2 regions of the Pseudoalteromonas sp. APC 3355 genome follow, and region 2 is predicted to be linked to the other one. Evidence: predicted binding sites of a transcription regulator. Region 2 holds the regulator's gene; the other holds the start of a gene.
What was found. Region 2 encodes LexA, which represses DNA repair genes until DNA is damaged. Its sites were predicted from a motif close to TACTGTATNNNNATACAGTA; they were not measured.

Region 1: a site for LexA is predicted at 9,108-9,127, ahead of dinB (DNA polymerase IV). Genes of this name have one in related genera too.

What each region holds. Positions count from the first base shown of each region.
Region 1 is NZ_JASDDB010000002.1:176,147-191,716, forward strand. Features, by position in the region: gene QMA08_RS04075 (sigma-54 dependent transcriptional regulator) at 1-863, shown strand, start outside; gene QMA08_RS04080 (histidine kinase) at 878-1,087, shown strand; gene QMA08_RS04085 (sensor histidine kinase) at 1,126-2,610, shown strand; gene QMA08_RS04090 (response regulator) at 2,611-3,072, shown strand; gene QMA08_RS04095 (hybrid sensor histidine kinase/response regulator) at 3,083-5,050, shown strand; gene QMA08_RS04100 (fumarylacetoacetate hydrolase family protein) at 5,298-5,918, shown strand; gene QMA08_RS04105 (ABC transporter substrate-binding protein) at 5,869-6,792, opposite strand; gene QMA08_RS04110 (aldo/keto reductase) at 6,910-7,962, opposite strand; gene QMA08_RS04115 (thioesterase family protein) at 7,981-8,409, opposite strand; gene dinB (DNA polymerase IV) at 9,140-10,192, shown strand; gene QMA08_RS04125 (leucyl aminopeptidase family protein) at 10,322-11,842, shown strand; gene QMA08_RS04130 (methyl-accepting chemotaxis protein) at 11,914-13,551, opposite strand; gene QMA08_RS04135 (S9 family peptidase) at 13,694-15,570, opposite strand, start outside.
Region 2 is NZ_JASDDB010000018.1:11,974-27,543, reverse strand. Features, by position in the region: gene QMA08_RS18370 (methyl-accepting chemotaxis protein) at 1-296, opposite strand, end outside; gene QMA08_RS18365 (chemotaxis protein CheW) at 342-827, opposite strand; gene QMA08_RS18360 (chemotaxis protein CheA) at 824-2,914, opposite strand; gene QMA08_RS18355 (response regulator) at 2,925-3,287, opposite strand; gene QMA08_RS18350 (STAS domain-containing protein) at 3,296-3,568, opposite strand; gene QMA08_RS18345 (SCO family protein) at 3,720-4,337, opposite strand; gene cyoE (heme o synthase) at 4,334-5,263, opposite strand; gene QMA08_RS18335 (COX15/CtaA family protein) at 5,276-6,265, opposite strand; gene QMA08_RS18330 (hypothetical protein) at 6,294-6,788, opposite strand; gene QMA08_RS18325 (SURF1 family protein) at 6,778-7,518, opposite strand; gene QMA08_RS20320 (DUF2909 family protein) at 7,533-7,841, shown strand; gene QMA08_RS18315 (cytochrome c oxidase subunit 3) at 7,744-8,619, opposite strand; gene QMA08_RS18310 (cytochrome c oxidase assembly protein) at 8,655-9,185, opposite strand; gene ctaD (cytochrome c oxidase subunit I) at 9,185-10,777, opposite strand; gene coxB (cytochrome c oxidase subunit II) at 10,777-11,919, opposite strand; gene lexA (transcriptional repressor LexA) at 12,403-13,020, opposite strand; gene QMA08_RS18290 (PaaI family thioesterase) at 13,188-13,628, shown strand; gene QMA08_RS18285 (hypothetical protein) at 13,629-14,009, opposite strand; gene QMA08_RS18280 (hypothetical protein) at 14,323-15,048, shown strand; gene QMA08_RS18275 (chaperone modulator CbpM) at 15,111-15,431, opposite strand; gene QMA08_RS18270 (DnaJ C-terminal domain-containing protein) at 15,431-15,570, opposite strand, start outside.

The DNA of each region.
Region 1 (15,570 bases), on a different contig from region 2:
TGCTTATGGGTGAAAGTGGTGCAGGTAAAGAAGTAGTGGCTCAAGCTATTCATAACGCAAGCCAGTGCGAAGGGCCATTAGTTGCTAGCAACTGTGGCGCACTTTCAAAAGAGTTAATTGGTAGTGAGTTATTTGGCCACGAAAAAGGCGCATTTACAGGCGCAATTGCACGTAAAGAAGGTGTATTTGAGCAATCAAATAACGGTACTTTGTTTTTAGACGAAGTAACTGAAATGCCAATTGATATGCAGCCAAATTTACTGCGAGTGCTTGAAACTAAAAAGGTAACACGCGTAGGTGGTAACAGAGAAATACCAACCAATTGCCGTGTTATTTCAGCTACTAACCGCTCGCTTACCGATTTAGCACAAAATAATGTTATTCGTGAAGATATTTACTTTAGGTTGGCTGTTTTTCCTATTGATATACCGCCACTTCGCGATAGAAAAGAAGATGTACCTTTATTAGCAAAAGCCTTTTTAGATCAACTTAATGACGAAAACGGCACTGCCTTTAGTTGGACTGCCGCACAGCTCAAAGAGCTGCAAAGCTATGAATGGCCGGGTAATGTGCGAGAGCTCCGCCATGCTATACACCGTGCATTTATTATGAGCGACCCACAAACTGGCGACATTATTTTACCTGATAACTTAGAGTCACCTTTTTCGCGCGTTAATAATCAAGCTGCCGAAAAGCCTGTATCAGCAGGGCAAACAATTGAAGAAGTTGAAAAAGAACTTATTCATGCAACGCTTGATAAGGTGCAAGGTAATAAAACGCTTGCTGCACAAATGCTGGGTATTAGTACTAAAACACTTTATAACCGCCTTAATGCATATGGCGGTATTGGCGAATATAAATAGATTTGAGGAAGGGCATGACATCCGATAACCAAACAGAGCAACTCAATAAATTAGTACACGATGCAAGAGGGCCGCTAAATCGTATTTCGATGAATGCTGAGCTGATTAAATTGGTACTTGAAAACGATATGCCAAAAGAAAAAGCGTTAGATGCACTTGATAAAATTATCAATAATTGCCAACAGTGCAGCGAAAGTTTGCAAAAAATATCAGACTCTCAATAAATATTAAGTGTTGTATAAACTTTAATTCGGGAAGCTAAATGAGCAAGAAAAAACAGCAAGGTAAGGCGAATATCACTTGGGCAACATTTATGGTGGTTGTGCTAGGTATTATTGTGGGCAACGCATTTTTAGCATTGAATACGATTCAAGGCTTAACACAAACCCAAAAAAGTTTAGACAACACTAGCATGCTAACCACTGCAATTGAGAAGCTGCATCTATCCATAGTGCAGGCTGAGTCAGGACAGCGTGGTTATTTATTGACAGAAGAGGCTGATTATTTAACGCCGTACTACGATGCTGTAGGCCAAATTGAAGCGCAAACAGAACATGTCAAGTCGCTTCACTCTGAGATTGACGGTCAAGCTGAGCGTATAGCCCAGTTGTTAGTTCTTGTAGATAGTAAAATTAAAGAATTAAAACAAACTGTAAACCTTGCGCTAGATGACAAAGAAAGACGTGCGTTGTATGTATTAAATACGCATAAAGGAAGAAAGCTTTACAAGCAAATTAGAGAGTATGTTAATGAAATTCAAGACCGCGAATTACTCTTTAAAGTAAGCCATTTTTCTAAATTAGCACAGATTAAAAATGAAGCTAAAATTACATTCGCTATAACAGCAATAACGAGTGCGTTACTGATTATTGGTATGTTTATTATGACGCGCCTTAATTTAAGAAATGCAGCACAATATCGTTTTGAGCTTGAAAAACAAAACGAAACTTTAGCAATAAAGGTTTCTGAGCGGACACAAGAGCTAACATTATATTCAGATGAATTGAGCCGTAGTAACCGAGAGCTTGAAGAGTTTGCTTTTGTAGCAAGCCATGATTTACAAGAACCTCTTAGAAAAATCCAAGCCTTTAGCGACCGTCTTGAAACCATGTTTAAAGATGAATTGGGTGAAAAGGGGATGGATTACATTGGGCGCATGAAAAATGCAGCGCAGCGTATGTCTAATTTAATAAACGACTTATTAGAGTTTTCGCGAATTACAACGCGTGGTAAAGATTTTGATGACACGAATTTAAATGAAGTTGTAGCTGATATATTAAGTGATTTAGAGATAGCGATAAAAGAGTCTGAAGCACAAATTGATGTAGATGATTTGCCAGTTATTCAGGCCGATAAAAGCCAAATGCAGCAGCTGTTTTTAAACTTGTTGTCGAACGCTGTTAAATTTAGGCGTCCCAACGTAAACCCACACATAAAAATTAGTTATCAAGATGAAGACATATTTAGTGCGGATCATAATGCACATTTAAGTTTTCAAGTTATTACCATAGAAGATAACGGTATTGGTTTTTCACAAGACTATGCCGATAAAATATTTGTACCGTTTCAACGCTTACATGGACGCTCACAATATAAAGGCACGGGTATTGGCCTTTCTGTATGTAGGCGTATTGTGGAGCGCCACGGCGGAACAATTACAGCCCAAAGTAAAGACGGTGAAGGTGCAACCTTTATTATAAAACTACCTGTGGAAGCTGAGCTTTTCACATTGCAAGGAGAGGCTTAAATGCCCTATTCAAAAGTAAAACCGATTACTATTTTAATGGCAGACGACGATGAAGATGATCGTTTGTTAACACAAGATGCCCTTGCTGAAAGCCGTGTACTTAACGAGCTTCACTTTGTTGAAGATGGCGTTGAGTTGCTTGAGTATTTAGAGCGTAAAGGTAAGTTTGAAGACAAAGCCGTTTCGCCGCGTCCTGGACTTATATTACTTGATTTAAATATGCCTAGAATGGATGGCCGTGAAGCGCTTGAAGCTATAAAAGGAAACCCTAACTTAAAGGGAATTCCGGTTGTTATATTAACTACGTCTAAACAAGAAGAAGACATGGTTAAAGGGTATAACTTAGGTGCTGCATCTTACATTACAAAACCAGTAACGTTTGATGGTTTGGTTGATTTGATGAAAACGCTAGGAAAATACTGGGTAGAATTTGTAGAGCTACCGACAACATTTAACGATTAATGGAGATTGTATGTTAGATAAAGTGACTCAGTTGCTGCTTGTAGAAGACGATGAAGATGATTACATACTCACCTGCGACTATCTGGACCAATTGGATTCACACACGTTTAACATTCAATGGATAAGCTCCCCAGAGCAGGCAATTGCAACGCTTAGCAAAAATGAGCACGACATTTGCCTGCTTGATTACCGCTTGGGTGCATCGAATGGTTTAGATGTATTAAAAGAAGCAATTGCCAATGGCTTTAGCGGACCCATTATTATGCTTACCGGGCAGTCAAACGACGAGTTAGACTCGGCGGCGCTTGATGCCGGTGCAGTAGATTACTTAATTAAAACAGAAATGAGTTCGAGCCGCTTTGCACGTGCTATTCGTTATGCTTTGGCACGTAAAGATGTTGAAGGCGAGAGAGTAGAGCGCTTAAAAGCTGAAGCCGAAAACCGTTCAAAAGATCGATTTTTAGCTCATTTGAGCCATGAGTTACGTACTCCTCTATCGTCTATTTTAGGTTACACCGAACTGTTAATGCAGAGCGATTTTAGTCAGCAAGCTGAAAATGAATTGGGTGTTATTTATCGAAATGGTAAACACTTATTGAGCTTGTTAAACGATGTGCTCGACTTATCTAAAATAGCAGCCGATAAACTGGAGCTGACCCTAAGCGAAGTTAACCTTGATAGCATGCTTGCCGATGTTTACACGCTAATGCGCGTATCGGTGCTTGATAAGGGCCTTACGCTGCGCTTTGAATCTCATCAGCCATTACCTTTGGTTGCACGACTGGATGCAACAAGAGTTCGTCAAATTTTAATAAATCTAATAAACAATGCGGTTAAATTTACCGATAAAGGCGAAATTGTTGTTAATGCGTGGACGCAATGGGTTGATAATCGCGAAATGCTATTTTTTAGCATTAAAGATTCAGGTATGGGCATTGCCCCTGAAAAACAAGAACTTATATTTAAGCCTTTTGAACAAATAGCCGATGTAGAATCACGCTCTGTAGGTGGCGCAGGCTTAGGTTTGGCAATATGTGCTGAATTGTTAGCGCGTATGCACGGTGATATTAGTTTGCACTCTGAAATAGGCAAAGGTTCTACATTTACGATTTCGGTGTATCCAGGTGATATTAGCGAAGTAGAACGACAAGTACTTAATTTTAGTAGTGCCCCACAATTACAAAGTAAATCGGCTCCATGCAAAGTGCATGGGCGAGTGTTAGTGGTTGATGATTTACGTGATTTACGCATGTTAGTTGGTCATATGATCAGTACCTGTGGTGCGCGCGTAGATTATGCCGAACATGGCCAGCAAGCACTTGAAAAAGTACGCATAGCAGATGCGTATAAAGCGCCTTACGATATTATTTTTATTGATATTCATATGCCTGTAATGGGCGGCAAGGAAGCTACCATAGAGCTTAGAAAAATGGGCTACAAAGGCCCAATAATTGCGCTCACTGCCGCTACGATGAAAGGCATACATGAGGAGCTTGCTGCACTTGGTTTTAACGATGTAATACCAAAGCCTGTTGATAGCGCGGCTTTATATCAATGTTTGCAAGATTACTTGGTAGCGCCAGAGCATGCACCGCAAGCTAAAGATATAAATTGTAGTAATGGCTTAACCGAGAAAAAGCAGCGCTTTTTACTTGTGGAAGACGATCATGATGCAGCGCAAATTACGCAACTACTTTTAGAAAGTTTAGGCGTTGAAACCGTCATTGCGTCTAGCTGCGCACAATGTTTGCAAATACTTAATCACGATCAGCAATTTAATAAGGTATTGTTAGATATGCATTTACCTGATGGTCGTGGCGTTGACTTAGGTCAGCAAATTAATGAACGATATCCAGAGCTACGCTTGGTGATTGTAAGTGGCGCAGAGCCAGACCCTAGAGAAATAAAAGATTTAAATATTGACCGGGTTTTACTTAAACCTATTAATTTGAGCTTACTTGAAACGCTTATTAGCTAGGGCCTGTTTATCTTTCGAGGTTAAATTTGCAGCAGTATGTTTGGTATTTAGGCAAGGCAGAGCCTGTGTAGTGTGGTTATTCCCCATAAATAGGCGATAACGTAGCACAAATGCCAAACATGCGCTGCCCGAAGGGTTATGCCCAGGGGCTATTTACTCTTTGTTGCTCGGTTTTTACTTAGCCCCTAGATTGAACAAATTTTAATCCTGAAAGGTCAACAGGTCCAATAACTGAGAAATTATTTATATGCATTCAATAAAGTTAGTATCTGAAGAATTAACACCATCAAAAGTAGTGTGTGTTGGGCGTAATTATACAGCACACATTGCAGAGCTAAATAACGAAACGCCAGAGCAAATGGTTTTATTTAATAAGCCAAATAGCGCAATTACTAATACGTTATTTGCAGCTCACAACGGCGATACGCTGCATTATGAAACCGAGCTATGTTTTGTAGTTAAAAATAAAAAATTTGCAGGTGTTGGACTCGGCCTTGATTTAACTAAGCGTACTGTGCAAAGTAAATTAAAAAATAAAGGGCTTCCATGGGAGCGCGCTAAAGCGTTCGACGGCTCTGTAATTTTAACTGATTTTGTAGCGTTAACTGATGCAATGAAGCACTTTACCTTTGAACTTAAAATTAATAATGAAGTGGTTCAGCGAGGTGATACTCATTTTATGCTGCACAACCCTGACTCAATTTTACAAGAAATTAGTGAATTTATGAGCTTAGAAGACGGTGATGTAATAATGACAGGTACACCGTCGGGCGTAGGTGAGGTAACAGCTAAAAGTATTTTTGCAGTGGCGCTTTATGCTAATGATCAGTGTTTGCTTGAGCATCAGTGGCAAGTAAGTAAAAATTAATGACTTGCTGTTGGTAGTGTTTATCAAAGTCAGTAAAGGTAGTTTTAAGCCAATTATGCTGACTTTGTTGATACTCAGGCGATTGGAGTACATTAGCTTTTAGTGCGCGGTTAATTTTTTTAAGGGCTTGCTGTGCAAAATTATTAGGTGCGTTAGCCGCACAGCCTATTGCTCCTCTTATAAATTGAATGTCATTTTCTGCAATTGGCACACTTTCTATATTCGTATACTCCCCTTGTTTATTAAAGTAATCAGCCATAAACGGGTAATCAATTGAGTAGTCTAAAAAGCCGTGACTCAAGCGTGCTATAACAGCCTGACTTTCATTTTCGCTATTCCAACTTAACGAAGACTCTTTATCTCGTTTTGTATTTTCAATAATTGTATTAATTTTAGTTGTAAATTTACGTGCAGCTGCTTGCCCGTATACATATTGCGGGTCGGTTAATAAATTAATAAGGTGGATAGGCGAGCCGTGCTTTTCTTCTAATTGCGGCTTTAGCTCTTTAGTTGTGATAATTGAAAATGGGGGATATACCGTTGTTGGATTTGAGTAGTTAAGTTGTTGGTTATTATTTTTTTTATAAATAACACACGGAAAACATACATTTTTTCCTTCATTTAAATATTTATTTATACGCTGCTGAGGAACAATTAAGCGGGTATGTTTTACATCAGTTATGGTTCTGATGAGTTGCTCGGTTAGGTTGTCGCAAATTCCGCCTTGTGGTGCGCTTTCACTTTTAGCTATATGAAAAGGGGGCGTGTAACTTTGCAGCCAAATAATTTCTTCTAGAGGTTGTACTTTTTGCTCAACGGCGTGCGCGTTGAATACAATTAATAAGCAAAATGCATAGTATCCGTTTTTCAGCATTGATAAGTGTTCGTTGAATTAAGAAAACTTAATAAAAGTATAGTGTTGGTTGTAGTAGGGTCAAATATTTTAGTTTAAAAGCAACCTCATTCAAGGCTGCTTTTAACTCATACATGCTTAATAAGGCATCGGATGGTTTCTAAATATGGTGTTAATCTCACTAAGAATTTCGTCGTTTAGCGTTATGCTAAATGCGTCTATATCTTCCTTTAATTGAGCTATAGATGTTGCCCCAATAATTGAAGAAGTTACGCCATCTACTTGGTTACACCATGCTAAGGCTAGTTGTGCTGGAGTAATATTGTTTGCATGAGCCAGCTCAACATACTGCTTAGTGGCTTGCTCTGCATTGGGTGTATCTCTAAAAATACCGTTACGCTGCATGAAGGTCCAACGAGAACCTTCTGGGCGAGCACCATTTAGATATTTACCCGTTAATAAACCGGCTGCTAAAGGCGACCACGGTAAGTAGGCAATATCTTCGTGTACACATTGTTCTATTAAATACGGCCAGTCTTTAGCGTGCGCTAAGCTAAACTCATTTTGAATAGATACCATACGCGGTAAGTTATGCTCTTTGGCCAAACTTAAGAACTGGCTTATACCCCATGGCGTATCGTCAGATAAACCGCAGTGCTTAATTTTACCTGCTTTAACACATTCATTAAGGCCTTCTAGAATATCAAGCATACTAGCTTGTTGCTCTTGTGTATTTACGTCGGTAAATTTAAGAGTGCCGGGCCATTGTCTGCCAAAGTGAGGGGTAGAGCGGTTTGGCCAATGTAGTTGATATAAATCAATGTAGTCTGTTTGAAGTCGCTTAAGTGAATCATCTACGGCTTCTATTACTGTTTGGCGAGTAATATTGCCGCCATCACGTACCCACGATAATCCATTGCCTGCAATTTTTGTAGCTAGTACCACTTCGCTGCGCTTTTGCTGATTACGCGATAGCCAATTGCCAATAATTTCCTCGGTTTTACCATAGGTCTCTGGCGAAGGAGGCACAGCATACATTTCGGCTGTATCAATAAAGTTTACGCCTTGCTCGAGCGCGTAGGCTATTTGTTCATCAGCGTCGCTTTGAGTATTTTGTTTACCCCAAGTCATACTCCCTAGGCACACTCGAGATACGTTTACGCCACTGCTACCTAGTGGGTTGTATTGCATAAAAATTCCTTAACTAAATTAGTTTTGAGCATGGCTGATTAAAGCCGATAAAAGAGGCTCGGAGATTGGGGCTTTTTGCCCTGTAGTAAAATCAAACATTACAACTTTAGATGCACCCGTAGTCGTTATTGCTTTTTGCGCATGGCTGTAAACGGTGTAGTTCATGGTAAAGCGATCTGTTTTAAGATCTGTAATTGTAACGCCTACAGTGAGTGTGTCGGGAAAAGTTACTGGGCGTTTATAGCGAACGTTATTTTCGCTTATTACTGGGCCCACACCGTTTGGGCTTATTGTGTCGAACAGATTTATTTTATTTAAAAAGTCGATTCGGGCTATTTCAAAGTAACGTAAATACACTACATTATTTACGTGTTGTAGCGCATCCATATCAGCCCATGCTACGGTGATATCGGTATGAATAGGGTGCTGATCTTTAAACGTTTGCATTATTTATTGGCCCTTGATTTTCAAAGTACTTAGATTATCAACATGGTGTTACGAGCTCAAGGTAATTAATGGCATGTTTTTTTTATAAGATGATTGTACCTGTTTAATTTTAGGTCTACAGTTAAATTACACAGACAAACACAAAAACACACAAAGGTAAAAATATGCAGAATATAATTAATTGGTCCTTAGCTTGTTTGGTTTTTATAGCTTCTTTTACCTGTTACGCGATGGGGAATGAATCTGGCGCTATCATTTTAATGTTGGCAGGATTTTTATTTGAGGTTATGTATTGGCTACGTGGTTATAAGAGAACGGAGGATAATAAACACTTTTTTTAATCGTTAACTAGGGCCTGTTGACCTTTCAGGATTAAAATTTGTTCAATCTAGGGGCTATTTAATCGCGGCGCAAGGTTTGTGACCTAGTGGGCTAAGTAAAAAAACCGAGCAAAGCTTCCGCGTCCTGCTCACGCCCCTTACCTACATCCATGTAGGCAACAAAGAGTAAATTGCCCCTAGGCAGAACCCTTCGGGCAGCGTATGTTTGGCATTTGTGCTACGTTATCGCCCATTTATGGGGAATAACCACACTACATAGGCTCTGCCTTGCCTAAATACCAAACATACTGCTGCAAATTTAACCTCGAAAGATAAACAGGCCCTAGGCTTGCTTATCGCATGTGATTCAATAATAATGACTGTATAAATAACCAGTTATTGTTGTGGTGATGAAGAAGTTTATTCACATAGACATGGATTGCTTTTATGCAGCAGTAGAAATGCGAGATAATCCAAAACTTGCATGTGTACCGCTTGCTATTGGAGGCAATAGCCGACGAGGCGTGCTCTCAACCGCTAACTATATAGCTAGAGAGTATGGCGTACGATCGGCTATGTCGAACTATCATGCTAAACAATTATGCCCCGATTTAGTTATTGTCCCAGGGCGCATGGCTGTATACAAAGAAGCTTCAAACCAAATACGTGAAGTATTTAGCCGCTACACAGACTTAATTGAACCCCTTTCTTTAGACGAAGCCTATCTAGATGTAACAGACAGCACCGCATGTAAAGGCAGTGCCACACTTATTGCACAGCAAATAAGAGCCGATATTTACAATGCTACAGGGCTCACTGCATCAGCAGGTATTGCACCGATTAAATTTATTGCCAAAATAGCCAGTGACGAAAACAAACCGAATGGTCAATTTGTCGTTTTGCCTGATGAGGTCGATGACTTTTTAGCGCAATTACCGCTGGGGAAAATTCCAGGAGTGGGCAAAGTAACGCTCGAAAAGCTAAATTTAAAAGGCTTATATACCGGCAAGGATGTACGTGAAAAAGGCGTTAACTGGATGCAGCAACATGTGGGTAATTTTGGTGTGTCGCTTTATCAAAAATGTGCAGGTGAGTATGTTGGTAAAGTATCCACAGATCGTATAAGAAAATCGCTGAGTGTTGAACATACCTACGAGTACAACAAAACAAGTTTGCAAGAGTGCTTAGATGAGCTGCCAAGGTTGTTAGAGGAATTAGTTTTAAGGCTTAATAAACAGCAGTTACAAAACCGTATTAATAAATTGAGTGTTAAGGTGAAGTTTGCAAATTTTGTAGTGACCTCTGCCGATCAGGTATATCACGAGCTAAATACAGAAATATTTGTTCAACTACTTACTAAGGCCTACCAGCGTGGGCTACAACAGCCTGTAAGATTACTTGGCATAGGCGTTGGCATTAAAAACGAGCCAGAGCAAAACTTCCAACTTAGTATTCTCGATTAAGCTGTAAAGCCTGTAACTCCAAGTTGCCATTTATTGGCAGGTTATGTGATTAGCTCATCGCTCCTTGCTGGTCTTCAATATTTAAATCGACGATAATAGGGGCTTATGTTTTCTAACAGGACCTTATTTATGGCATACCCTCAAGCGGTTAGTGCAAGCCTTGAATGCACATCTCATGATGCGCTTATTATTATTAGTAATGACTTTTCTCAGTTACCAAATAACTCATTACGTGATGCTATTTTAGCTCAAGCAAACGTAGATTCTCGCATCGGTAAGCAAGTTACTTTATTAGTAATTGAAAACAAGCGCGTTGTACTTGCGCCAACCGGTCCGTTAAATAGAGATTACGACGACGTGCGTCGTTATTTTGATGCTGCTAAATTAGCAATTAACGAAGCAAAAGCGTCGGGCAGTGTTAACCCTGCATTATTTTTACCAAATTTAAATGGCGATAGCCGTTATCAGCATGCTTTAGAAGTTGCTTATTTAGGCGCTTGCCAAGCCTTATGGCAGCCATTAGAAGCGCGTGAATATCACGGTGAAAGCATTGAACCTATTACACAGATTGGTTTAGTTGGCGCGAGCGAGCAAACTATTAAAGCTGTTAATGCAATTGCAGCTGGCCAATATGCAGCGCGTGACCTGTGTGGTACTGAACCTGAGCGTATGGCTCCTCCACGTTTTGCTGATTACTGCGTTGAATTGTTTAAAGGCTCAAACATTGCAGTTGACGTAATTGATGATATTGCAGCTATTGATAAAAATTACCCAATGCTAAGTACAGTTGCTCGCGCATCGTATGCAGTTGAGCGCCATCACCCACGTGTTGTTAAGCTTGAATATGTACCAGAGGGCGAAATTACTCGCACACTTATGTTTGTAGGTAAGGGCCTTGTATACGATACAGGCGGTGCAGATTTAAAAGTAGGCGGCCATATGGCAGGCATGAGTCGTGATAAAGGCGGCGCAGCTTCTGTTGCGGGCTTTATGAAAGCCGTTGCTGATTATCAGCCTAAAGGCGTTAAAGTGGTATCGTACTTAGCTGTTGTTCGCAACTCTATTGGCTCAGATTGTTTTGTGCCAGATGAAATTATTACTAGCCGTGAAGGTGTTCGTGTACGTATTGGTAATACCGATGCAGAAGGGCGTTTAGCAATGGGCGACCTGCTTAGCGAAATGAAAGATTTAGCTAAAGGTGAGATTAATCCAACGTTATTTACTGTAGCTACATTAACGGGTCATGCGGCACGTGCAATGGGTCCTTACGGTGCGTATGTTGAAAATGGTCCAGCTCGTAGTGCTGGTGTCTCACGTCAAATAGCTGACCTTGGAGATTTGTGGGCCGATGGCGCTGAAGTATCGCGTTCACGCCGTGAAGACTACGACTTTATTAAACCACGTACGCTAGCTGACGATGTTTTATCTAGCAATAACGCAGCATCTGCCGTTACTGCTCGTGGACATCAGTTCCCTATGGCGTTTATGGCTATTGTTGGTGGGCTTGATAAGCACGGTAACGACTCTGCACAGCCTCTACCTTATGTTCATATGGATATAGCAGGTAGCGGTGTTGAAGGCGGTGATTGGCAGCATGGTAAGCCAACAGCTGCATCAGTAACGAGCTTGTTTGCACGTTATTGTTTGTAAGCTAAAAACTTACATGTAATAAAAAAGCCCTGTTAATTCAGGGCTTTTGCATTTTATGAGAACGCTATCGATTAATCTAATTTAAAACGATTAACTACGCTCGAAAGACCTTCGCTACTTTGTTTAAGGTTATCACTGGCATCGGTAAGCTGCTTAGTATTATTTAATGATTGCTCAGTTGATTGAGATAGCTCATTAATACGCAAATTAACCTCGTCGGCAGCTTGCGTTTGTTGCTCTGTGGCACGTGCTATTTGGCTGTTCATTTCGGTAATAATTGAAACAAGTCGCTCTATTTCATTAAGTGAAGTATTAGCTGATGACGCCTGCTCTACGGTAGAAACTGAAAGTGCTTGGCTTGATTTAACTGCTTCTACTGCTGCTTTTGCACCTTCTTGTAGTTTAGTGATCATGGTTTGAATTTCGTCAGTACTTTGCCCTGTACGACTGGCCAATGTTCTTACTTCATCAGCAACAACAGCAAATCCTCGACCATGCTCTCCTGCGCGAGCAGCTTCAATGGCAGCGTTTAATGCCAGTAAGTTTGTCTGCTCCGATATACTTCTTATTACGTCAAGCACAGAGCCTATATTATGGCTCTCGTTGGCTAAATCTTCTGTTACACGGCTGACTGTTTCAATGTTGCTTGAGAGTGTTTCTATTGCTGTAATTGTTTGCGCAACCACATTTTTACCCGTTGATGCGTTTTGTGCTGCATCCTTAGCTGCTTGCTCTGCGGCTTCAGCGTTACGGCTCACATCGTGTATTTGGTGAGTCATTTGCTCCATGGCAGCTGCAACTTGGGTTGAACTATCGTTTTGAAGCTCAATAAATGAGTGGCTTGTTCTACTTGAATCGTCAACTGTATGCGCATGTTCGCTTACATCGTTTGCACTTTGTGCTACATGAACAAGTGACTCTCGCATTTTTAGAGCAAATAAATTAAATGAGCGTGATAGTTCAGATATTTCATCATTACCGGATTCATTTAATTTACGGGTTAAATCGCCTTCGCCTTGTGAAATATCTTTCATCATATCGGCCGCTAAGCGAGTCGGTATTAAAATACTCTTACCTATAAAGTAACTAAGTAAAATAACAGCAATAATCATAATTATTGCACTGACGACTATAAGATTACGTTGCTCGCTAAATGCTTCGTCAATTGAATCAAGGTAAACACCCGAGCCAATAATCCACTGCCATTGATTAAAACCTTTAACAAATGCGATTTTTTCAACCGGTTTATCTTTACCTGGTTTTGGCCATTTATAAGGGATAAAGCCCTCGCCATCTTTTTTCACTATATTTACCATATCAACAAACAATGATTTGCCGTCAGGGTCTTTGTTATTGGTTAAATCTTTTCCATCAAGCGCAGGTTTTATAGGGTGCATAACCATTGTTGGCTGATAATCGTTAATCCAAAAGTAATTGGTTTTGTCGTAGCGTAGTGCTCTTATTGCATTAAGTGCTTGTGATTGAGCTTGTTGTTGAGTGAGAGTGTTATCTTGTTCAAGCGCATAATAGTGCTCGATTATACTGTACGCCGTTTCTACTACATTTTGTGTTTTTATGTATTGCTCGTCTTTTAGCGAACTATATTGATGAGTTAGGCTCGATATACTAAGTATTATTAGTCCAAATATAACGATGGCTATTAACAGTGAAAAACGCTGGGATATACTAAAACTTCGTAGATTAGGCATACATTTATCCTCAAAAAGTGTGCGCTTTAGCGCATAGAATAAGCGTAGCTAAAAAAAGAGTTTAATCTAGGCTTAACGCCTATTAATGCAAAAAAAAGGCTGATTTATCAATCAGCCTTTAGTCTGTTATTACTTTACTTTCTTATTTAACGTCAAAATGGCGATTAAAGAAGTTTGTAATTGTTTGATGTAAGTGTGTTTGCACTTGTTTACCGCGTAGGCTGTGCTTAGAGCCTGGGTAGGTCATCATTTCAAACTGTTTTTCGTTATCTTGCAGTTGTTTAAATAACTTAGTTGAATGTGTAAACAATACGTTGTCATCAGCCATTCCATGGTAAATCATTAATGGGCCTTTTAAGCCATCTGCATATGGAAATACTGCGCTGTCTTCATAGCCTTTAGCATTTGTATCAGGGTGACCTAAATAACGCTCTGTGTAATGTGTATCGTATAGAGCCCAATCGGTTACGGGAGCACCCGATACGCCGGCTTGAAAGTAATCGCCCGCTTTAAACATTGTCATAAGCGCCATGTAGCCGCCGTAGCTGTGGCCATAAACACCGATGCGTTGTGGGTCAACGTAATCAAGTGTACGTAAAAACTCTACGCCTTTAATTTGATCGGCAACTTCAACCACACCTAAATGTTTATAAATAGCATCTTCAAACTTTTTACCACGGTTGTACGAACCACGGTTATCCAGTTGAAAAATTACATAACCTTGTTGCGCCATGTACTGAAAGTACAAGTTTTTACTGCGCCAGCTATTCGTCACTCGTTGAGCATGCGGGCCGCCGTATACGTTAACAATAACAGGGTGCTTTTTGCCATCAGCAATGTTGCTAGGCTTAAATAAACGGTAATGCATAACTTGGCCATCATCGGCTTTAATTGTGCCGTATTCTGGTTTTGCTAAGTCGCTTAAATAAGGGGTAAGCGGATGGTTACTATCAAGCCTATTTTCTTCAAGCCAGGTAATGAATTCGCCGTTTACTTTACGAAGCGCTGCTGAGTTTGGTTTATTATCAGACGAGCTATTATCGATAAAGGTTTTATTGTCTTTTGCTAGCACAACATTGTGGTACTGACCTTTTTCGGTAATACGTTTGGCATCGCCTTTTTTAAATAAAGGCGCGCTGTATAAATGGCTTTCAAGCGGTGTATCTTTTCGACCGGCAAAGTAAACAATGCCTTTTTTCTCATCAATACCTTTTAAGCTATCAACAGCCCAATCACCAGAGGTGATTTGACGAACAAGTTGACCGTTTGTGCGATACAGATATAAATGTTTAAAGCCGTCTCGCTCAGATGCCCATACAAAGTGTTTTTTGTCTTTTAAAAACTCAAGATCAAAATGTAGGTTTATCCACGTTTCGCTGTTTTCGGTCAGTGCTACTTTTTGGGCTTTAGTTTCGCTGTTATAAAAACGCAGTTCTAATTTATGTTGCGAGCGATTTTGCCATTGGTACGACAGTGTATTGCCGTCTTTTAGCCATTTTGCGCGTGCAATGTAAATGTCTTCATCTTTACCTAAATCAATCCAATCTACTTTTTGGTCGTTTAGCTTAACGACACCAAGTTGAATTTTAACATTATCGGTACCTGTAAACGGGTAGCGCTGGTTAAATAATTTAACTTCGTCAGCGTAAATTTCGTTACGGATAGCTTCTTTTACAGGGGTTTCGTCAACGCGGGTATAGGCAATTTTAGTTTCATCACCTGACCACCAGTAACCTGTCATACGGCTCATTTCTTCTTGAGCAACAAATTCGGCCATGCCGTTTTTAATTACGCCGCCGCCATCTTTACTAAGCTGAATCTCTTTACCAGACTCAAGCTCTAAAGCATAAAGGTTTTGCTCTCGAATAAACGATACGTAGTTACCTTTAGGTGAAAAGCGTGCATCGGTTTCAAATGCTTCAGTGTCGGTTAGTTTTTTACTTTTAGCTGAGGCTAAATCGTAATAATAAAGGTCACCATTGAGTGGGAATAAAAGTGCTTTGCCATCTTTAGACCATT
Region 2 (15,570 bases):
TCAGTTCCACCTTTAGCATTACGCTTAAACTCATCTGAGATAAACTCGCCATTACGCAGGCGTTGCCAAAAGTTTTTATAATCGTTGCCCTGAGCTTCATCTGGGTCAACAAACATCGAGTGATGCTGGCCTTGAACCTCCTCAAGACGATAGCCCATCGCGTTTAGAAAATTCATATTTGCAGTAATTATTTTTCCGTTAGGTTCAAATTCAATCACCGCTAATGATTTATTCAATGCGTCTACAATTAAATCATTACTTGATTTTGACTGCTTTGGATTACTAAACCATCCCATGCTCATCACCACCTTTAAGTTTATTATTCATTTAGTTTCTATTTGCTAAATATTCATTGTTTTTTGCAGGTCAATTAGCGCTACCATTTTTTCACCAACATTCACCAACCCAGCTACATATTCACAATTACTCGATTCAGACAAACTAGGAACAGCTTTCGCATCTTGCTCCGCAATACTGTAAACATCAGAGACGGCATCAACAGCAACACCTATAATTTTACTACCTAGTTCAAATTCTATTTTGACAACGATAACCACCGTTAATGGTCCATAGTCGACAATTGGTAATCCAAAGCGCAACCGTAAATCAATAATTGGCACTATTGTTCCGCGTAAATTAATAACGCCTTTTACAAATTCAGGTGCATTGGGCAGTACTGTAATTTCTTCCCAACTGCGAATTTCTTGTACTGTTAAAATATCAACGCCATATTCTTCATCAGCCATAATAAAAGTTAAAAACTGTTTTACACCTTGCTGTTGCTGAAGATTTAATTGGTTACTTAACTGGCTTTGATCTGAGCTCATAACGCCTCCAAAGTGGCTTGCGTTTCAATAGTTAGTTCTTGGCTACCTGGTTTTTTTAAACCTGAGAGCTTTATTAAGCCGCTAATGTCCACAATCAGCGATACACGCCCATCGCCTAAAATAGTGGCTCCCGATACGCCATCAACTTTATGGTAGTTTGCCTCTAAACTTTTAATAACAACCTGCTGTTGAGACAGTAAATCATCAACTAATAAACCCACCTTTTGGTTATCTGTTTCTACAACAACAAGCAGCGTTTTATCGAGTGATTCAATGGCATTTTTATGATTAAAAATATCGTAGAGTCTTAATATAGGAATGTATTCGTCTCGAAGCCTCAATACATCAAGGCTTTTACCCACTCGACTCACTTTTGCAATATCAATTTGCAGTGACTCCACAATAGAAATGAGCGGAATAATATAAGTATGCTGAGCCACCTTAACTAATTGCCCATCTAAAATAGCGAGAGTAAGGGGTAATCTAATAGTAAACGTAGAACCAACACCGGGCGCTGAGGTTACTTCCACTGAGCCATTTAATGATTGGATATTTCGCTTAACAACATCCATCCCAACTCCACGTCCAGATAAGTCACTTACCTCATCCATCGTCGAAAAGCCCGGCATAAAAATAAGCTCATTTATTTCATCGTCACTGAGATGGTTATCAGCTGAGATTAATTCGTTAGCGATGGCTTTTTCTTTTATTTTTTTTGTATTTAACCCTTGTCCATCATCCATTATTTCAATAACGATGTTTCCACCCTGATGAAATGCATTTAAGGTTACTGTGCCAATGGGATCTTTACCTGCCGCCAGTCTTTGCTCAACAGTCTCTAATCCATGATCAAGTGAGTTTCTTACTAAATGCACCATAGGGTCAGATATTTTTTCCATTACTGTTTTATCAAGCTCGGTTTGCTCTCCAATCAGCTTTAGCTCAACCTGCTTATTTAGCTTTTGCGCTATATCTCGCACTAATCGAGGAAAACGACTAAATACAAAATTAATTGGGAGCATACGAATACGCATCACATTTTCTTGTAAATCACGCGTATTATGTGCAAGTTGTGCTAAGCCTTCTTGTAGTAAAGTGATTGTGGCTGGTGTGATTTCTTGTTCGCTGAGTTGATTTAGCATGGCTTGTGTAATAACAAGTTCACCTACCATATTTATTAACGAATCAACTTTATCAATGCCAACGCGAATGGAGGTAGACTCTGGTGTACTTGCAGGTTTTTTATCTTTATTAGCAACGGGTTGCTGTGGCTTACTTGGTAACTCAGCTACTTTTATTGAATCGGGTTCTTCAAGCTCAACAGCTTTAGGTATCTCATCTTGATTAGGTGGAATTGGCTCATCATTGCCAAATAAGCCGCCACATAATTCAACTTTTATATCGGCATCGTCTTCAACCCATTCAAACACTTCTTTTATGGCTTTTTCATCATGGCTAGTGCTTAAAAAAAAGCGCCAATGTAAAAAACATTCATCACTACTTAAATCGGTGATTTCTGGAACTTCATCGTAAAATACTGTGGCTTCTAACTCACCTAGCTCTTCAAGCTCACTGATCATATACAGTGGCTCGTTTCCTGTTTTAAATAAATGATGGTGAGGTTTAAAGTCTATTTGATAGGTATTACTACTTGTTTGCTCTTCACAGCTTTGAGGTTTATTCTCATGTGTTTCATTTTTCATTCCAAGTACATGTTCAAATTGTACTTTTAACAAATCTGCTTCGGTTAAATCTGGCTCTTGTTCACCTTGAAGTGCAGCAAGTAAAGCGCGTAAGCAATCCACAGCTTTGAGTAATAAATTAACATGCTCGGTACTAAGCTCTCGTTCACCTTGGCGAATTTGATCCAGTAGTGTTTCAAGTACATGAGTAAAGTCAGCAACGGAGCTAAAACCAAATGTCCCACTGCCTCCTTTTATTGAGTGAGCAGCTCTAAAAATAGTGTTGATAGTTTCTAAATCTTCCTCACCTGGCACTAAGTTTAATAGCTCAGCCTCCATGGTATCTAGGCCTTCAAAACTCTCTTCAAAGAAAACTTCAAAAAATTGACTTAAATCTATACTCACACTGCGCTCCTTAGCGAATAACTTTTTTAATTACCGCTAGTAGCTGATCGGGATTAAATGGTTTAACAATCCAACCTGTTGCCCCAGCAGCTTTACCTTCTACTTTTTTTTCTAAACCCGACTCCGTTGTAAGCATCAGTAATGGTGTAAATTTATAACTAGGCAAAGTACGCAACTCTCGTATTAATGTAATTCCATCCATTATTGGCATGTTTACATCTGAGATCACGGCATCAAAGTCTTGCTGCTTGGCTATAGCGAGAGCCTCACTGCCATCTTTAGCTTCGGTTACATCAAACCCTGCGGTTTTTAATGTAAAGCTCACCATTTGACGCATCGATGCTGAGTCATCAACCGCTAAAATTCTTTTCATATATACCCCTAACTTTTACTTTCGGTTGTTAAGTATTGGCTTAAGCCAAGTTTATTGATTGTATGTGTTAAGGCCTCGCTACTGCCTACCCAAATGATTTTGTGCTGTATGGTAAGTAGGTGTTTTTGTAAGGCGCATAAAAGTTGAATTGAGGCAGTATCAGCAGAAATTACATCGTTAATATCAAGACAGATATCATCGTTGCTATTGAGTTCGTGCAGTAAATCTTGATGTAGTGTTTCAACTTGCGTAATAGCAAGTTCGCTCGGAAGTTTTAGCATTTTGTAGGTGCATTCCCTGTCAATTCAATTCATAACAAAAGCTTAGCCCTAGTTATTAAAATTGCCATAAAATGCTTAATTAAATTTAAATCGTCGTTAAAAAACAAAAAAAGGAGCCTAAAGCTCCTTTCAAATTGGTAAAAAGTAAAAACTAGTTTTTGTAGTAATCGGCTATTTTTTTAAACTCTTGCGTTAAAATCGTCGCGTTAATTAATGGCACACTACCTTGTTTAAATTCTGGTTTAAAAATAGCTCTAACGGCTCCATTTTGATCAACCATAGCGACCGAAGCACTATGATCAACTGCATATTCTGATTCACTACTATCGCTAATCGCGTAAATTAAACCAAGCTCTCTAACAACAGGAAAAAGGTGTTTATGTTCCCCTGATACAGCTAAAAAGTCAGGATTAAAGTAATCTATATATTGCTTTCGTTTAGCTGGTGTATCGCGTTTTGGATCAACCGATAAAAACCAAATTTGTAGCGGATAATCTGCCTGTAAGTTTTTATAAACAGCATTTAACTTAGCTAGTGTTAATGGACAAATATCTGGGCAGCTTGTGTAGCCTAAAAATACTAAATTCCACTGTCCTAAAAATTGTTGCTTAGTCACTAATTCGCCGCGCTGATCGTTTAACGTAAAATCAGACAGTGGCTTTGCATTTTCGTAAACTAATGCATCTACATCTGGCGGACTATTTTCGTTTGAACATGCCGATAAAAACAAAACTAAAATAACAATTAATCCAAGCCATAACTGCTTCATAAAGGGAGCCATTTATCTATAAATAAGATTACAAAGAGTACCATTAAATGAATAATCGAAAAACGAAATAAGTCCATTGCAGTCTCATCATTTCCAGCAATTTTTAATTTGACGGCTTTATATATAAACACTGCATTTAATACACACGCACCTATTAAATATATTAATCCAGACATACCGATTAAATAAGGTAATACGCAAACAACAGCGAGTAAAACAGAGTAGGCAACGACGCACGTTTTACAAAAGTCGATTCCATGGGTTACTGGTAACATAGGGATTTTAGCGCGTTCGTAATCACTTTTTCGTGCTATAGCCAGCGCCCAAAAGTGTGGCGGAGTCCAGGTAAATATTATCATTACAAGTAACCAAGGGGCTGCTGCCATTTGGTTTGTTTCTGACACCCAACCTAATAATGGAGGCATTGCGCCAGCCAACCCACCTATAACAATATTTTGCGGTGTAGCACGCTTTAAAAATGATGTATAAACAAATGCATAACCTACCAATGCAAATAACGTTAATATAGCGGTTAAGGTATTAGCCCACACCATTAGCATAATAAAACCAGCAACCCCAATAACAGCTGCAAAACTAAGCGCATGTGTTTTACTTAAGCGCCCTTTAGCCACAGGACGATGACGAGTCCTTGCCATTTTTGAGTCTATCTCACTATCAACCACATGATTAATAACCGCTGCAGCAGCAGAAAGTAGTCCTATACCTAACAAGCTAATAAACTGTACAGCCATACCTCGCCCTACATCAGGAGCCAGCGCTAAACCAACCCAAGCTGTTAGTACCAGCATGGCTACCACTTTAAATTTACTAATTGCTAAGTAGTCTTGCAGCAAATTATGAGTACGCGAAATTAGCGATTGAGTATTAACGGGTAGCAGTATTTTTTTATCAATTATAAGTGCCATTATATTTACCCTTTATGTGCGTGATTTTAGGTAATAACACAACCTAACCATACTTAATAATAGTATGGCAGCCATCAAGTTATGCGCCAGTGCAACTCCCAACGGAATATGCCAATGTACTAAAATAAGCCCTAAGCTAATTTGGCAAAGCAGGGTAAGTAATACGCTCACCACGCAATTTTTAATTTTTTTAGAGTACGCTTGGCTGTATATTTTCCACATAATTAGCGCCAGGACGATGCAAGTAACCAGTGCCCAAATGCGGTGTAATAAATGAATAGACATACGCGCTTGCTGCGATAACACACCAAATTCATAATTACTGTGCTCAAGTGGTAATTGAAATACGCTACTCAATGAAAACGGTTGTGCGTAATTACACAATGGCAAACCACTACAATGAGGAGCGGCGTAATTTGCAGCCAGCCAACCACCAAGTGCAATTTGGATAATCAATACACTGAGCGCTACTAAACTTAAACCAAAATAGCGTTTTGCGCCGCTATCACCACCCATAATAGGTTTTGCGGTTAGCCGTAAATATAAAAGCGTTATAAGTGACAAAATACTAAAGCCCCCTAATAAGTGGCCCATTACAATAAGCGGCTGAAGGTTCATGGTTACTGTCCACATACCAAGGGCTGCCTGAAACACCACTAGTAGAAGTAAAGCCAAAGGCAATTTAACTGGCGTAGTTGGATATTGGCGTTTTAAAAAAGCCAACACAAATAAACCTAAAATAAGTAAGCCTAAAGCACCTGCAAAATAGCGATGAATCATTTCTTTCCACGCTTTTGCGGTTTCGAACATCATATCGGGGTAGCTTTGAGTTGCTAAGGCTATGTCAGCCTCATGCTTAGGTACCGTTAAAAAGCCATAACAACCAGGCCAATCGGGGCACCCTAAACCTGCATCACTTAAGCGGGTGTACGCACCTAAAGCAACTACAATCAAAGCGAGTAATCCTGTTATTAATACTAATTTTTTATAATTTTTATACATCAGATACTCCACCTTAAGCTCAACTTAATTAGCTAGAACGAGAATAGTTAAGTAATTTTTTTAGATCTTTTAATAACCCTTTTTGTACTAAACGGTTTTCTTGTGGCTCGACCTTAAAGGGATATTCAAGTACCACTAACCCCATATGATCAATTAAATATAAACTTGCAGGATTTAAACTCTGTTGTTCGGTAATAATTTTCCATGGTAGATTTTTATTGTCGGGGCTTCCCATTACAGCCATATCAACCTTGCCTTGGTTTTTACCAAGTGCCACATATAAGTTATTAAGTGCATTGAGCTGTTCGCTGCATGGGGTGTTACATTCGTTTGAATAATTAAGTGCGATAGTCCATTGTTTGGGATTATTTTGCGGCCAATTTTTAAGTTTTATTTCTTGGCTTAAAAACTCACCATTATTAGTAATTGCAGTAGGCAACCAATCAAACTTTAAAGCGCCATATGCCAAAACCAATGGGATTGCGCAGCAGCCCACAAACAACAAAAGGGGATTATTTTTCATTATGTGTCCTTTTTTTACTCGCAAAAATAGCCACAACAGCACATGCAACAGCAATTAAAAACCATTGCACAGCGTAGGCATTATGCTTTTGAGGGCTCATAACAACGGCCTCATAATGAGGTGTTGCAATCTCATCACCAGTACCTTGTCTGTAAGCCATAAAATTAATTAATGATTGCTGGCTTTGGGTGCTCAGCATATTCAAGTCGATAGATTGGATTCTTGTAGGTAAGTCGTTATTTGTAGTTTTATCTTCAAGCGTAAAGCTACTTAAGTTATTTTCTTTTATTTGCGCTTTAAGAATAAAAACACCTGTAGGCAGAGCAACCTTTGGCAGTGTATCTCTAGATATAGGCGCTTTTACCCATCCTAAATTAACTAAAATCACTTTTTCTTCGCTTTCTGGCTTTATTAAAGCAAGTAAGTCGTACCCTACTTGCCCGTTATAAACTTGATTATCTAAAAGCCAATATTGGTTTTGTACAAACCGCCCTTTTAACTCAACCAATACACCAGTTTTGTTCCAGCTATCAGGCAGGTTAAGTAATTGAGACCAGCTCATCACACCACGAGTCTGTTGCTTAGCAATGGCGGTTAGTTGTTGCTGCTTTTGCTCACCTCGCTCCAACTGCCAAAACCCTAATCGCACACACACAAGTACAACAACCACAACCATACAAAGTGTGATTAGTGAGCTAAGCTTTTGTTTGTGCCATAAAACTAACTGCATAAAGGGTCAACTCAGTGATTATTAAAATTATTATCGTACTGTTGTTAATATTTATACTTTTTAACTTATTTAGAGCATTGTTTATTATGGTGTCAGGGAAAACAGAGGGACGACCTATGTCTCACTTTTTAGGTCGTCGCGTATTGTTTTCGGTCGTTGTTTTAGTTGTTGTTATTGCAGCGCTTAAACTTGGTTTTATTAAAGCAAATAATTCGCCAATAAACGCTACAGCACATATACAAATACAAACAAACACAGCCACACCACATCTACAAAGTGCCAATACCAAGCAGCTGCTTGAAAAGCAAAGTGCTTATCTTTAGTAAAGTGCCCTTTTAATATCCGTAAAAATATTACAAATAAAAGTACGGTTCCTAGCGTTACATGCATGCCATGAAAACCAGTCAATAAAAAGAACGTATTACCGTAAATGCCCGCATCTAGCGTTAGATTAAGGTCATTATATGCATGCATGTACTCCTCAACTTGCAGCCCTAAAAAGCAAACGCCCAATAAAATAGTAGCGCCTAAAAAAACCTTAAGTGGAGTGCGTTTATTGTTTTCCATCGCTACGTGGGCAAAATGTAAAGTAATTGAGGAAGTAAGCAGTATTAAGGTATTTATAAGTGGTAAGCCTTGCCAGCCCATAGCTTGAGTAGTTTCGCCAGCAGGTGTTGAAACTAGCGGCCAAACGGCTTCAAAAGTAGGCCATAATACCTCGTTAGTCATTGCATTATTGCCTGCGCCTCCAAGCCAAGGTACCGACAATACCCGTGCATAAAAAAGCGCACCAAAAAAGGCCATAAAAAACATAACTTCAGAAAAAATAAACCAGCTCATACCTTGTCTAAAAGAGCGATCCATTTGTGCTGAGTACAAACCTTGGTCCGACTCACTAATTACATTTTTAAACCAGCTAAACAACATATACACAAGTACAGCAATACCGGCATAAAGCAGATAAACCCCGCTACCACTTTCTTTACCTACACTCATAACTGTTAAGCCTGCCCCTACTGCAATAAAAAACAATGCAACAGCACCTACAATAGGCCACGGACTTTGCTCAGGTACGTAATAATGCTCATATTCTTGATTCATTTTATTTACTCCTAGTTTCACACTAGTTTAAAAAGCTAGTTATTACTTGCCACCAGCTGTTCACTAATATCAAATACGGTATAAGATAAAGTTAATTCTTCAATGTCGCTTGGCAATGCGGTATCAACATAAAAAAGTAATTTAAATTCAAGTTCTTCCCCTGCTTTTAGAGGTTGCTGATCAAAGCAAAAACAAGCTATTTTATGTAAATACTTTGCCGCTTTACCTGGTGAGACTGATGGTACAGCCTGCATTACTTTATCCAGATTGCTGTTATTTTTAGCGCTAAACATTACCTCACGCATTGCACCGGGTTTTACCACTACACTGTATTCTTTTGATTTAACTTCAAACGGTGCACCACTTTGTGCGTGAGTAGTAAAGCTAACGCCGACTTCTCGGTTTTGTACTATTTGTGTACTTTGCTCTGCTTGCTCAAGCGAAGGCTTTCCATTAAGCCCTGTTACATCACAAAACACGTCATACAAAGGTACTAAAGCAAAGGCAAAGGCAAACATGCCTATGCAAATAAGTACCAAACGTTTGAGTAGCGGTGCGTGTGTCATTACTTAATTACCGGCGGCGTAGAAAAAGTATGATATGGCGCTGGAGAGTCAACTTCCCACTCAAGCCCTTCTGCTCCTTCCCATACTTTTGCAGGCACTTTATCACCGCCACGCGCGCATTTAATTACCACAGCTACAAACAACAATTGCGATAAACCAAAGGCAAACCCACCAATACTTATGATTGCGTTAAAGTCGGCAAATTGAAGAGCGTAATCGGGAATTCGACGCGGCATACCAGCAAGCCCTACAAAATGCATAGGAAAAAACAGTACGTTCACGCTCACCAGCGATAGCCAAAAATGCCATTTAGCCAATGTGATATTAAACATATTGCCCGTCCACTTGGGCAGCCAGTAATAAGCCCCTGCCATTATCGAAAATACAGCCCCTGTTACTAATACATAATGAAAGTGCGCCACTACAAAATAAGTATCGTGATATTGAAAGTCAGCAGGTGTAATTGCCAGCATCAATCCCGAAAAACCACCCAAGGTAAACAGCACAATAAACGCAATACTAAAAAGCATTGGCACTTCAAAAGTTATTGAGCCTTTCCACATTGTGGCAACCCAATTAAATACTTTTACTCCTGTAGGTACCGATATAAGCATGGTCGCGTACATAAAAAACAACTCGCCAGCGACCGGCATCCCAGTGGTAAACATATGATGCGCCCAAACAATAAAGCTAAGTAGCGCAATTGAGGATGTGGCGTAGACCATTGATGCATAACCAAAAAGTTTTTTACGAGAAAAGGTAGGCACTATGGTCGATATAATGCCAAAGGCAGGAAGAATCATTATGTATACTTCAGGGTGACCAAAAAACCAAAAAATGTGTTGGAACATCACCGGGTCGCCACCGCCTGCGGCATCAAAAAAGCTGGTCGCAAAATACTTATCGGTAAGTACCATAGTGACAGCCCCTGCAAGCACTGGCATTACGGCTATTAATAAAAAGGCAGTAATTAACCACGTCCATACAAATAAGGGCAACTTCATCCATGTCATGCAGGGGGCACGTAAGTTCACTATGGTTACAATCACATTGATTGCGCCCATTATCGAGCTAATTCCCATAATATGTACGGCAAATACAAACAATGCAGTATTATCATTACTGTATGTTGTGGACAGTGGTGCATAAAAAGTCCAACCAAATGCAGGACCCCCACCAGGCATAAATAACGATGCCAATAGGATTAAAAACGCAAACGGTAAAATCCAAAAGCTCCAGTTATTCATTCTTGGCAATGCCATATCTGGCGCGCCAATCATGAGTGGTATCATCCAGTTAGCAAGGCCTGTAAAGGCCGGCATAACCGCACCAAAAACCATAATTAAACCATGCACTGTGGTCATTTGATTAAAAAAGTGAGGATCGACCAACTGTAAACCTGGTTGAAATAATTCAGCCCTGATCACCATAGCCATTGCGCCACCAATTAAGAACATGGTCAGCGAAAAAATTAAATATAAACTACCTATATCTTTATGATTAGTTGTGTAAAGCCAGCGTTTAAAACCTTTAGCTGGGTGATGAGCATGATGAGCTTCATTGGCGTTAGGTTGTTCTACTATGCTACTCATTAGTTCGCCTCCACTTTGGCATCAAGTGCTGTCTGTATTTGACTCGGTTGAATAACATCACCCGTATCATTACCCCACGCATTACGTTTATAAGTAATAACCGCAGCTAATTGCTTTATAGATAACTGCTTGGCAAAAGCTTGCATTGCCGTACCGGGTCGTCCATGGATAACTACATCAATGTGATCTTTTATATCGCCAAGCACTATCGGGCTGCCTTTAAGTGCAGGAAATACGCCCGGTAACCCCATGCCAGTAGGTTGATGACATGCAGCACAATTAGCCATATATACTTGTTCGCCTAAAGTCATTAATTCTTCTTTTGGGAGGGTTTTATCAAGTAATGCGGCATCTGCTAATGCTGCTTTTTGTTTAGCCTGCTTTGCATCTGCAAGCCATGTTTTAAAATCAGCTTCAGATTTAGCGACCACCACAACGGGCATAAAGCCATGGTCTTTACCACACAACTCAGCACATTGTCCTCGGTAAGTACCTTCTTCGTTTATGTTCGTCCATGTTTCGTTTATAAAGCCGGGGTTCGCATCTTTTTTAACTGCAAAATCAGGTACCCACCAAGAGTGAATAACATCGTCAGAAGTCATTAAAAATCGTACTTTTTGATTTATTGGCAGTACAAGAGGCTTATCAACCTCAAGTAAGTAGTTAGGATTTTTATCTGCAAGATTCGCGATTTCATCTTGCGGGGTAGATAAAATAGAGTAGAACTCTACATCTTCGCCCATATATTCATAATGCCATTTCCATTGCGAACCCGTAATTTTAATAGTGAGATCAGCTTTGCTGGCATCTTCCATTGCAATTAGGGTTTTAGTGGCTGGTACTGCCATAGCAATTAAAATAACAAACGGAATTGCAGTCCAAAGTATTTCTACTTTAGTGCTTTCGTGAAATTGGGCAGGTACAGCCCCTTTAGATTTACGGTGATGAATAAGTGCCCAGAACATAATTGCGAACACTATCACCCCAATCACACAACATATTATAAATATGGTCATGTGCAGCTGATATACATTATTGCTTATATCGGTTACGCCTTTGCGCATATTGTATTGGCTGTTAGCCAAAACTGGGTGCGAAAAAACACATAATATAAGCCACAAGGTAGAGGTCAGTTTACCCATGTGACGGCTCCTTTGATGCTATTGCGAATGCAAAGCGAAGAGGCATACGGCTTAAACGCCAATTCGTTATTTTTATTTTTTTAGTCAATCTCATTTAATATTGATTGGTTTTGCTGCGCCAACAACGGGTTTGTGTATATTGTGTGTTCTCAAAACTAAAAAGCTGTGAGTTATTATTAGCTCAGCACATTAACAATTAGCTAAAAAACGAACAACAAGCAAGTTTTAGTATAAAAAACAATCAGGTGATATTGAATAATTAATAAAAAATCGGTAATCAACTGGGCGACAGGAAGTTCAAAATATGAGCAAAACAAAGGGGTTTAACGCATTCGGAGGGGGAAAATATAAGTGCAAAAAAGTTTACAGCTTAAATAGTCAGTGGGCTGTTTACGCCCTATTTTTAGTACAAATTTTAAAACAAAAATGCGTACTAATTAGTACGCATTTATAAAACTGCTTGTTTAAAAGCTATTTTTCAAGTCACATCCAATCAGCGTTTCTTATAACGCCAACGGCTAAGCCTTCAATATTAAAAGACTCATTCTCAAGATCTACTTCAATAGAGTCAAAATCGTCGTTTTCAGCATGAAGTAATACTTTACGACCCGCTTTCTCAAGACGTTTTACAGTTACGTCTTCGTCTAGGCGAGCAACAACAACTTGTCCATTTTCAGCGGTTTGAGTACGATGTACAGCAAGTAAATCACCATCCATAATACCAATATCTTTCATGCTCATACCGTTAACGCGTAGTAAAAAATCTGCAGCCGGTTTAAACATTAATGGATCGATTTTGCAGTGACTTTCAACGTGCTCTTGCGCCAAAATAGGTGAACCAGCAGCAACACGCCCTATAAGCGGTAAACCTAATTGTTCTGGCTCTTCTTCTTCAATTAATTGGATACCACGGCTTGCACCTGGTTTCATTTTAATTGCGCCTTTTTTAGCAAGTGCTTTTAAATGTTCTTCAGCAGCATTGGCACTTTTAAAACCTAATGTTTGCGCTATTTCAGCACGTGTAGGGGGCATACCAGTGTCTTTAATAAAAACTTTAATTAGTTCGAGTATTTGAGCTTGGCGGTTCGTTAATGGTCGCATACAACTGGTTTTCCATACAGTACATTTAACTGTGAGTATATACAGTTAAATAAAAATCGCAAATTTAAATTAAGCCTTAAAATAGCTAAAGTAATTTCACTTGTGTACATTTCAAGGATATAACTAAAGCTAAGTTTATAAATGATTAAAAATGCAAAGGAGACATTATGAGTATTTGGTACCAGCCCATCACCTTAGAGCTGTGCAAGCAGTTAGAGCAAGGCATTAATGGCCAAGGAACATTAATGAAAACTATGGGGATAGAAGTCACAGAAATTGGCGATGATTATTTGGTTGCCACAATGCCGGCAATTCCTGAACATCATAACCCAATGGGCATGGTTCACGGCGGTGCTAACGTTGTACTTGCCGAAACAGTTGCCAGCTATGCCGCTAACTTTGTTGTCGATTTTACTAAATTTTACTGTGTAGGGCAGGAGATTAGCGCAAGTCATTTAAAAGCATCTCGCAACGGCACTTTAACAGCCACGGCTAGAGCATTTCATATTGGCAAACGTAGTTCAGTGTGGGAAATAAAAATTACAAATAGCCGCAATGAGCTGTGCTGCGTATCAAAAATGACCGCAGCAGTCGTAGAGCGAAGATAGTTACTTTTCGATTGGGTAAATGGTAATTTCCATACCCGCACCAATCGCAGATATACGCAATAATGTATCTGCATCTAAGGCTTGATTAAAGCACTTAGGAGAAGTCCCTGATTCAAAACCAATATCAAACGTTCTACGTGAACAGCTTAACCATTGCTTTAGCGCGTTACGCGAACACGATTCAATAAGCTCACATATATGGTTTATGGCTTTATCAGGTGTGCTCACCTCACCTGTAGCTTCAATACGCGCTAGTTGACGGTATTCGTCTTTGTCATAATGTAAAATCGTCGCGACTTTTTTCAAGTCCGCCACTAGCAAACTAATATCTTGCTTTGATTCAAGCTCAAGATCTACATTTAAAAATTGAATTTCCGACATCGTTTCGTATTTATCCTCTAATAATTTCATTGCAAACTTTAACGCAGTTTTACCGTTATACCAAATCAACTATGCTCTATTAACCACTTTATATGGATATTTCGCAGCTTTTAAGTATTTTTTAGCATTTAAAGCTAGCTGGATATCAAACATCCAGCTCAATTAAACAGATAAGTCATGTTAGGGATTTAAGTGTAATCTTTTTTATTTTTAAATGATTACAGTAAGCTATAGTACAAACTGCGACAAAATGTCGCAGTAACTTATCCCATTAATGTAATAAACTAGCCTCTAAAAATAATAAGACTAAAACATGAATAAAAAAATATTTAAACATGCTCGCAAGTTACATAAATGGTTAGGTTATTTATTAGCACTACAAATTTTAGCATGGTTACTAGGTGGTTTAATTATGAGTGCAATCCCTCTTGATAAAGTTCATGGGGAGCATCTTGCAACACGTACTCTTAATAACCCATTTACGCAGGCTGATTATGTTGCCTCCCTTGACGATATTGCCTCTCAGGTGGTTAATCCAACACAAATAATTTTTGAGAACTTCTTAACTACACCACTTATTACTTTCTTTAGTAATAACGAGCAGCAAAGCTTCAATGGCATAACAGGCCGACCATTTGAACCGCCAACTAAAATACAAATTACCGCAAATGCTAAAGCACACTTACTTATTGACGCTCAAGTAACAAGCGTTGTACTACTAAAGCAAGGTACGCGGGAAGTCGGATATAAAACCAATGTTTGGCAGGTCCAATTTGACGACACTTTTAACACAACACTGTACTTGTCAGAAAATAACGGCAAAGTTGTCACCGTTCGCAGCACGCTATGGCGAATATTCGACTTTTTTTGGATGTTACATATTATGGATTACGATGAGCGAGAGAATTTTAATAATCCACTGCTTATTAGCTTTTCAGCAACCAGTGTACTTTTTTGTTTAAGTGGAATATTACTACTTATACAAAATATACGACTAAAACGATTTATCCGAATTAAAAATAAGAATAAATCAAAGTAGTCATATTGGTTTTTGAGAGCTAGCGCCCACTTATCAAAGAGTAAATAAGCCTAGTGCTTATTTTATTCCAAGTGCTTAAATCGACTCAAATGTCGCTTTAACATTTCGTTTTCGAAAATCAACTCATCACGCTCATCCAGTAATTGTAAAACTAAAGCTATTGCCGACCAATCTAACGAAAAGTCATGTTGGATACGGGCCGCTTTTTTAACTAAGGTCACTGCAGATACCGTAAATTGCCACTGTGTAACATGCTCCCCCTCAATTGGAACCGCAATATTATGCTCAACTAGCTCATATAAAATTGCTTCGCTAATATCACTACTCAAACATAGCTCTTTGCTAGTAAGTAAATCGTCCTTTTGTGTCACGATAATTTGCATTATGGCTTGCTCCAGTTATTACGGGGATTAAAGTGAGCTTTTTCGGCTAATTCTTCCCAAAGTTTTTTACTGGTATCATCAACAGATGTTGGATTAACAATTTTAAGCACAGCAAATAAATCACCTTTAGCTTTTTTAC